3 regions of the Chryseobacterium culicis genome follow, and region 1 is predicted to be linked to each of the others. Evidence: riboswitches for the same ligand, from Rfam matches in the RefSeq annotation. Region 1 holds a riboswitch; each other region holds the start of a gene.
The links. Region 1 has a riboswitch for S-adenosylmethionine ahead of CQ022_RS20470 (TonB-dependent receptor plug domain-containing protein). Riboswitches for the same ligand answer to the same signal wherever they lie in the genome.
Positions count from the first base shown of each region.

Region 1 (3,218 bases):
TTCATGACAGATTTATTGTTCAGAATATCTTTCAACCCATTGGTAGGGCTATTGATTGGCAGATTTGGAGCAGCTGCAAATGTACCATCCTGAAAGAAATTGTCCTGAGAAAACTTACTGTCTGATCTGGTATACCCAAACTGGAAGTCCAGTTTTTGAGATTTATCAGCAAAACGTTTCTGATACGTTACTACAGCTTCCTGTCTCAAATTATTGGTATGAGCCACATCCGAAGACGTATAAAATGCCTCTCTTAAATCCTTAGGGTTATTCTCAAAAGGCAAATCTCCATGCCCGTCACTTAAAGTGTAGTTGTCATTATTGTTGTGATAAATATCGTAGTTCAATAATAATCTGTCCTGCCCTAAATCAAAAGTCAATCCTGATTTTGCAAAATATCCGCGTCCATATCTGTCGGTATGACTCGTTAAAAGCTCATCCTGCTGGCCATTCAGCATACTTTCACGGTAATTTTGTCCTACGTTCAGCTGCCATCCGAAATATTTATTTCTGGCATTTAAATTAACAGAATTGGTTGTTCTGCTTCTGTATTTGTCATAATTCGTGAAAGAATAATTCCCCGAATAAGTAGCTGTTAAATATTTATTGGCATTTTTGTTGGTGATAATATTCATGATAGCGCCTCCGGAAGTAGCCGGAAACTCAGCTCCAGGCTGGGTAATTACCTCAATTCTTTCTACAGAATTAGCGGGCATTCCTTCCAGGAAAGAGTTCAACTCATTGGATGTGATGTTCAGAGGTCTTCCGTTAAGATATACTTCCAGCATTTTTCCCTGATACATCATTCCAGCAATATCGGTAGATACAAGTCCGGGAAGTTTTTTTATTCCTTCCAGAACGTTTCCGTTATTCAGTTGAGGTTGCTCAGAAAAGTCAAAAATAGTACGGTCTGCTTTTTGTTCAACTGCTTTTTTAGTTTTGGTGATGACTACTCCTTCAATTTGTTTTTCCTGAGGTTTATTATTTTTTTCCTGAGAGAAAACAACGACAGAGCTTAACAAGGATAATGCGAAAATCGTTTTTTTCATAATGTTTTACTGATATCCGGTTAGACGCTGAAAAACAGAATTTGTTACGGTAAAATTGTGAAAATCGAAAAATTAAGCTGAAATTTTTTTTATTTCCGAAATAATTATATCTTTGCCAGGTAATTATCAAGAATCTCTAGATGGGATAGCAACCTGCAAAAACAAGCAAGGTGCTGCAATCGATAAGCCGGATCTTCCGGAAAAAATGTTTATCATTCTATCATTACTCCCATCTTGAATTTTTGTTTTAAAGTTAAAATCAAATGTTTAAAGACAAGGGAAATCACCTTACATCAGTAATTTTTTATTCTTCGGATCATGAAGTGAGTCTTCATTATTCTGATATGTTTTCATGCCATTTCTACATGCGCATGCATTGTTGTTTCTAGCCTTCTCTATTTCTAAAAAATAATACAAACATTTCGAAAATCGATGGTAACCTTAAAATATAGGGTTACAGGATTTGTATTGTTCAAAAAACAATTTTTAACAACAAAAAAGTTAACAACAAACAACATGCATAATTTCAAGAAAAAAATCTTTGTTCCTTCTATTGCGCTTATCTCAACATTTTATTATGCGCAGACAGATACCTTACAATCAAAGAAAATAGATGATGTGGTCATCCTTGGATCAAGAGGATCCGGAAGATCATTGACAGATACTCCCGTTCCCGTAGATATCATTAATATCTCAAAAATTTTAAAACAAAGCCCAACGAACAATATCAGTCAGGCTTTGAATTATATTGTACCCTCATTTTCATCCACCTCACACACGGTCAACGATGGAACTGATTTTGTAGATCCTGCACTTTTAAGAGGATTAGGTCCGGATCAGGTTTTAGTTTTACTCAATGGAAAAAGAAGATATCAGTCTTCCCTTATCAATGTTACCCTCACACCGGGAAGAGGCTCTGTGGGAACCGACCTTAATGCTATTCCGGCCTTTGCTTTAGAAAAAATTGAGGTTTTAAGAGACGGAGCTTCTGCTCAATATGGTTCAGATGCCATTGCTGGGGTAGTTAATCTCGGTTTGAAAAAAAGATTAGGACTTTCCGGGCAGGTATTTTTAGGAGGATATGCTTCGCCTGTTGCCAATAATTTCACAGGTGGGGTAGATGGGCAGACCATTTCTGTAGATCTTAATTATGGTGCTAAAATAGGGAAATCCGGATTTTTTAACATTACAGGTTCTGCGCAGTACCGTGATCCTTATTCAAGAGCTGGAGTAAGAGAAGGAGATATTTATAATGCTTATAATGCCATTAATTACAGAGCATTGCAGGATGGAGTTAATATTGACGGTTTGTATAAAAACATTACCAATACTTCCAATACTCAGCAGATTATCAATACCGTTAAACAATATGCAGCCAAGGTAGATTATTTTGGTTCTGATTTTCAATCCCAGATTTCGGGAGCAAACAGTATTGCTGACCTTCAAAAAATATTAGGTAAAGATTTTACTTCTCAGGAACTTAATTACAGAGGGTTGGAGAGACAAGATTTCAGTCTGAGAGCCGGGCAGTCTAAGTTGCAGTCCGGGCAGTTATTTTTCAATTCTGAAATTCCTGTTAATGATGAGTGGAAAGTATATTCTTTTGGTGGCTATAGCTATCGTCTTGGAAATGCCGGAGGATTTTACAGACTTCCGAATAATGAAAGAAACATCAATGCCGTTACCCCCAATGGATATCTTCCTCAGATTGAAGCTGCTGTAAATGATTATTCTCTTGCTGCCGGAATTAAAGGGAAATGGAATGGCTGGAATGTGGATTTCAGCAATACATTCGGGAAGAATACTTTTGGTTTTGGGGTGGTAAATACGTTTAATGCCTCGCTTACAGACAGCTCTCCGAGAACTTTTGATGCCGGAGGATCTGAATTCTCACAAAATACCGTCAATCTGGATTTCTCCAAAAAATATGATGTTCTGAAAGGATTGAACATTGCATTTGGGGGTGAATACCGACACGAAAATTATAAAGTAAATGCAGGAAAAGAAAATTCCTACGTTTCTTACGATATTTTTGGGCGTGTAGTAACCGCTAAAACTCCTGAAAATGAAAAAGTAACCGACTTTTTTGGAAGTATAAGACCAGCCGGAGCTCAGGTTTTTCCAGGTTTTAGTCCGGAAAATGCAGTTTCAGGAAATAGAAACAGTGTT
Region 1 is NZ_PCPP01000005.1:158,130-161,347, forward strand. It holds gene CQ022_RS20465 (outer membrane beta-barrel protein) at 1-1,049, opposite strand, end outside; SAM-I-IV-variant riboswitch at 1,168-1,265, shown strand; gene CQ022_RS20470 (TonB-dependent receptor plug domain-containing protein) at 1,566-3,218, shown strand, end outside.

Region 2 (3,218 bases), on a different contig from region 1:
CATTATTGGTAGACGTTTTTTCCAGCGTTGTTCCCGGTTCTCCACCAAGACTGATAAATCTGTACAACTCCTGATATGCATAATAAAGCGGCTGTCCGTTTGGTCTAAGCAGTTTATCATTTCCTTGTCCTCCATAGCTGGCACGCAATGTCAATTGATTGAAAACATTTAAACTTTTGACAAATTCTTCATTTGAAATTTTCCATGAACCTCCTACTGACCAGAATCTTCCCCATCTGTTATCTTTTGCAAATCTCGAAGAGCTGTCTGCCCTTCCTGATGCAGATAAGAAATAGGTATTGTTATAATCATACTCTACTTTTCCAAGGAAACTCAATAAACTCAATTTATTACTGTTTCCGCTGAAACTTCCCAGTAAAGAAGCGGCATCCGGCTCATAATAGTAAGGCAGTGAGAACTGACTTCTTGTTCCGGAGATTGTCTGATAATCATATTTGTAGAATTCGTGTCCTGCTAATGCATTTACATGATGTTTTCCAAACTTTTTATCATACGTCAGAATATTACTGGTTGTATAAGAAAGCGTTCTGGTATTGGTTTTCGTCACCGATCCTCCAATCTCTGCGCCTTGCCCCAATAATGGATTTGAATAATAATGTCCGTTATAATTCACCAAATCCACAGAGAAACTCGTCTTGAATTTTAGCTCCGGCAAGAAAGTAAATTCCATGAATCCTTTCCCTGAAAAGTTATCCTCTTTATTTTCGTTTTTGTCTAATGGTAAGGTTGCTGCGGCATTTTGATTCTGAAGCGCATTCGTGGGTCTGTATTTTCCAAAATCATAAATCGGGTTTCCATCAGCATCCAAAATATAAGTTCCATCTGCATTTCTTTCATAATAAGGATAGAATGAAGGAATAAATCTTGCGGCATTGATGATGTTACTGGCCTTGGAATCTGAAGAAGTAGGTGCCTGCTGAATACTGTTTGTATAACTTAAGTTCACCCCAACATTCAGCCATTTTTTTACTTCAGAATTGATTTTCAATCGGGTATTATATCTTTTATATCCTGATTCAATTGCCATTCCTTTATCATCCAGATACCCCAGAGAGAAGAAATAATTACTTTTCTCACTTCCTCCGCTGATATCAAGATCCACCTGATTTCTTGAAGCCACTCTCTGCAAGATATCTCTCCAGTCATCATTCCAAAGTGGTGATGCACCAGGTAATAGTTTTCCATCTGTACCTATCGGTTTTGGATAAGCTGTCCCATATGGATTAATGCCCAATGAAGAAACAAGATTGTCTGTTGCCATCTGCGCAGCTTGCTGAGAAGAAACTTTCCCGGATTGATATCCATTTCTCAATGCTTCCCAATATAATTGAAAGTATTGATCTGTATTTACCTGTTCATAGTCTTTTACGGCTCTTCCGGAAAATCCCTGACTGATATTAAAATTAACTTTTGCTTCCCCTTTTTTACCTGATTTTGTAGTAATGATAATGATCCCATTTGCTCCTCTTGAACCATACAAAGCACTTGCTGTAGCATCTTTCAGAACACTTATAGATTCGATATCGCTGGGACTGATAGAGTTCAGATTTCCATCAAAAGGAATTCCATCCACTACATATAACGGATCACTGGAAGCGCTTATTGAACCAATTCCTCTGATTCGGATCGTGGAAACAGCACCCGGCTGGCCTGATGCACTGGTAGTCTGAATCCCTGCAACCTGTCCTTCTAATGCTTTCGTAATATTCGTTACAGGTCTGTTATTGATTTTATCACTGGAAATTGTAGCTACGGAACCGGTATAGCTGTTTCTTTTCGCTTTTCCGTAAGCTACCACTACTACTTCATCAATTTCTTTTTCATGAAGGCTATCTTTTTTCGGTTTGGAATTCTGTGCATTTACACTGGTAATTCCCAGAAAAAAAGCAGCAACCGGAGGTATCCAAGCTTTAGAATTAAATAAAGTTTTACTAATCATAATCAATTTTATTTATCATATATTAAAATTTAGCCCTTTGCAGAAAAGTCAGCAAAGGGCATCGATAAATACGATAAACCAAATGCTTATTTTTCCTTAAAAGGCTGAACGTAACACCTTGCCCAATGGGTAGGTTGTTAAGACTTCACGGGGTCAGTTCCCTCCATCTTTCTTTATAAGCCGATCGAAATATGTTTGCAAAGCTAAAAACTTTTAGTCTACAAAACAAGTAGACTTATTTATTTTTCATGATAAATTTCTAATAATTAACATAAAATTTTAATAAAACTCATTACAATAAGGAGTTGTAGCCGTTACCATTTATTCAAACATGACAAATATCATTATTAATAATTCAATGGAACAAATATTTGAGGACACCATAATTTTTGTATTATTAATTGAAAAAACTTTTTAATTTTATAGTATGAAAGTTTTGATTATAAATGGGCCTAATCTCAATCTTTTGGGCACCCGCGAACCGGAAATTTATGGAAGTATTTCCATGGAAAGTTATTTGGAAAATTTAAAATCCGAGTTTCAGTCTCATGAAATACAATATTACCAGTCCAATATTGAGGGCGAGCTTATCAACAGACTTCAGGAGGATAATTTTGATGCAGTGGTGATTAACCCGGGAGCATTTACCCATTATTCTTATGCTATCGCTGATTGTTTAAAGAATATCCGCAAGCCAAAAGTAGAAGTACATATCAGTAATATCTACAAAAGAGAAGAATTCCGCCAGAAATCTGTAACGGCAGCTAATACGGATGCAGTTTTATCTGGCTTTGGAATGGATGGATATAGATTGGCTATATTAAGTTTGAAGTAATTTATACTTTTCCCACAGATCGCGCAGATTTTCACAGATAATTAAGGATAGTAAGAAAATAATTGATGAAGATAAAGGATAAGATTTATTGTAAAATCATTGGGCCGTATTCCGGGCAATTAACGAAGAGAAAATCTTATATTATCGAAGAAATCAACGTTGAAAATATAAAAATCTGGAATGATGAGGGAAAACTTAGGTGGTATTCAAAGTTATATTTCAGTGCAGATAAAGAATCAGAAATCATTTCCATTCATATAGATGATGAAATAGAAAATGTTGAAGCTGATGCTATAGAAGTAACCATTGAATTTTCCAACAAAGTAAAATACTGGATGACTTTCACTACTCCAAAGTATTTAGATAAGATATTGGACGAAGAATCTTATTTTTCTTCAAAACATTTTATGATCATAAAACATT
Region 2 is NZ_PCPP01000002.1:595,168-598,385, reverse strand. It holds gene CQ022_RS15745 (SusC/RagA family TonB-linked outer membrane protein) at 1-1,960, opposite strand, end outside; SAM riboswitch class I at 2,044-2,142, opposite strand; gene CQ022_RS15740 (type II 3-dehydroquinate dehydratase) at 2,388-2,795, shown strand; gene CQ022_RS15735 (hypothetical protein) at 2,861-3,218, shown strand, end outside.
Region 2: another riboswitch for S-adenosylmethionine. It lies ahead of CQ022_RS15745 (SusC/RagA family TonB-linked outer membrane protein); the one in region 1 lies ahead of CQ022_RS20470 (TonB-dependent receptor plug domain-containing protein).

Region 3 (3,218 bases), on a different contig from region 1:
GTGAAATGCCAGATCCCATGTAGCATACCACGGATATTCCCATTTATCAGGCATGGAAATAATATCTTTATTATGAAGATGATTCCATTCAGTATTTCTTACATATTCATTGAAATTTCTTGGAGCTTCAAAATTAGGATCTCCTTTCAGCCATTTTCCGATATTGTAATGATAGAACTGCTTATTCCAGAGAAGTCCTGCAAAAGCCTGTCGCTGAACATTTCTTTCATCTTCATTAACAGTATCATTCTGAATTCCTTTATAAAACTCTTCGGCTTCAGCTTGACGGGTTTCAAAAATAGAGTCAAAGTTTTCAAAAGGCTTGTCTGCCTCATCAGGACATAGCCTGAACTCAAAAACTTTCGATTCCCCGGCATCAATACTCTCATCAATAAGAAAAGCAGCTTTGCTTCCTCTTTTTTCAGGATTTACAGTGTTTCCCTGATGAATAATAAAATCATTAATTCCATCCTTAAAATAGGTATTTTCAGATGGGGGAGCTCCATAAAGCTTTGGAGTATTGGTTTCATTGTCACAAAATACACTTTGGGCATTTGAATTTCGGGAATACAGTTTCCTGATTGAAATACTGTCGTGTCCAATATTGATACTTCCGTCATGAGAAGTATTGAGTTCTCCTTTATAAGTATTATATCCCCATTTCCAGTTGTTTCTAAACCATAGAGTAGGAGCCACAAGAATAGGAGCAGCATGCTGACTTCGGTTGCAGACTGTTACTCTGGCCAGAATATCATTGTGATCAGCTTTACAATATTCGATGAAAATATCAAAATATTCATCATTATCGAAAATTCCGGTATCGAAAATTTCATACTCCGGTTCTTTCTTACTGCGTTTTCCGTTTTCTGCAACAAGCTCATCATAAGGAAACGCATTGATAGGATATTTATATACCATCTTCATATAGCTATGAGTAGGTGTATTATCCAGATAATAAAAGATTTCTTTGATGTCTTCTCCATGATTCCCCTGAGGGTTACTCAATCCGAAGAATCGTTCTTTTACCATTTTATCTTTCTTATTCCAAAACGAAAAAGCAAAACAGAACAGCTGCTTTACATCAGAAATTCCGGCGATGCCTTCCTCTCCCCAGCGGTAAGTGTAGCTTTCAGCATTATTATGATTGGTAAAATTCCAGGCGTTTCCGTTTGGGCTATAATCTTCCCGTACATTTCCCCACTGCCGGTTGCTTACATAAGGTCCCCAGTTTTTCCATTTGGTATCTTGTAATCTTTCTTTTTCAGCGGTCATATCTCATCATTTTTCCATACGAAGTTAGTTTTTTTGAGAAGTAATTCCAATTTTTTTCATCTGAATAATTATTAATATAGTCTTGAAATACTTGTGTTTAAGGGCTTTTAAAAATATTAAAATAATTTTTTTTTGAAATTAAAAGAAAAGAACTACCTTTGCATCATTCGTTCATTCAAATATTGAAAATGTTATCAAGAAAGGTTGAGGGATTAGACCCTATGAAACCTTAGCAACCCTTTGTGCAAGCAAAGAAGGTGCTACGTTCTACCAAAATTATTTTGGACAGATAACTTACTGAAGTTCTTTTCAGCCATTTCCTGTGGCATTTTCAATTGTATTAAAATTTAATAGAATTGAAAACAGAACTAAACTATATTAATCTTTCGTATCAAACTTATTCTCAAAAGGAATACAATATCTCATTAAGCTATCAGCTTTTTGGGAAAGATCTGTTTACAGCCCCTATCATTTTAATCAACCATGCTCTTACCGGAAACTCAAATGTATCCGGAGAAAAAGGCTGGTGGAAACAATTGGTAGGAGATAATCAGGTTGTTGATACTGATCAATACACTGTTCTGTGTTTCAATATACCCGGAAACGGATATGACAATTTTTTAATTGAAGACTATGAAGACTTCACTCCTTCAGATATCGCTGCGATATTTCTGAAAGGGCTTGAAGCTTTACAAATCAAAAATATATATGCCATTATTGGAGGTTCTCTGGGAGGAGGGATTGCCTGGGAAATGCTTGCCAAGCAGCCGGATCTCGCAGAAATATTTATTCCCATAGCCTGTGATTATAGAACACACGATTGGCTGCATGCTCAATGTCTGGTTCAGAATTTCTTATTGAATGATAAAGAAGAGCCATTACAGAAAGCAAGAATTCATGCCATGTTGTGTTACAGAACTCCACAATCACTCAATGACAGATTTCAAAACCAATATAATAAGGAAAATCAACGCCTGGAATCAGAAGACTGGTTGGTTTATCATGGTAATACATTAAACGAAAGATTTAGTTTAAAAGCATACAAGCTGATGAATCATCTCCTGATGAATATCAATGCTGATGAAACAGCACTGGAGAGCATACAGGCACGAATGCACATGATCTCCGTAGATACAGACTTATTCTTCCCTGCTTCTGAAATCCGAATGTGTTTTGAAAACTTAAAAGAGAAAAATAAGGATGTTTCTTATCACGAGATCCAATCTATACACGGGCATGATGCCTTCCTAATGGAATATCAACAATTAAATAATATCATAAAAAACATTTTACAGAAGTAATGAAAAATGCTAACGAAATAAAATTTTTGAAGAACAGATCAATCGTCAAATTTGAAGGAGAGGATTTCCTTGGAGAAATCGGGATTGACGGACGTATTTTTAAAGCGCTTACTTTAGCGCGTATCAGTGTAGGAGTGATTTCTCAACAAGCTATAGAAAACGGAATCTCTATTTTGGTTCACGAAAATGATGCAGAAAAAGCGGTTGCTTGTCTTATTGATGAATTCGAAACAGAAAGAAAATCTGGAAAAGTTTCTCAGATCTATAGTATCAATAATGTTTCTGTGATTGGTTTCGTAGCAGAAGATTTCAATAAAGTCTTTGCTGAACTGGCCAGAAACAATGTTTTCCCATTATTGCTGAATCAGGTAGCCGGAGAAAATAGAGTCAACATCGTAGTGACTTCTTCACAGGATGAAAAAACAAGAAATATCATAGAATCTGAAATTTTCAAAAAACCAAAAACAGTTCATCTGGCAATTATTGGTCATGGAAACGTAGGAAAAACCCTGATAGAACAGGTGTTGGAATCTGCAGAAGAAATTAAGAAACGTAAAAAAATAGACCTTAAAGTAGTTGCTGTAGCCAACTCAAAGAAAATAGCCTTCAATAAAAAAGGATTTGATGCCAATTGGGGTGATGAGG
Region 3 is NZ_PCPP01000002.1:746,592-749,809, forward strand. It holds gene CQ022_RS16490 (MGH1-like glycoside hydrolase domain-containing protein) at 1-1,272, opposite strand, end outside; SAM riboswitch class I at 1,461-1,568, shown strand; gene CQ022_RS16495 (alpha/beta fold hydrolase) at 1,629-2,573, shown strand; gene CQ022_RS16500 (ACT domain-containing protein) at 2,573-3,218, shown strand, end outside.
Region 3: another riboswitch for S-adenosylmethionine. It lies ahead of CQ022_RS16495 (alpha/beta fold hydrolase); the one in region 1 lies ahead of CQ022_RS20470 (TonB-dependent receptor plug domain-containing protein).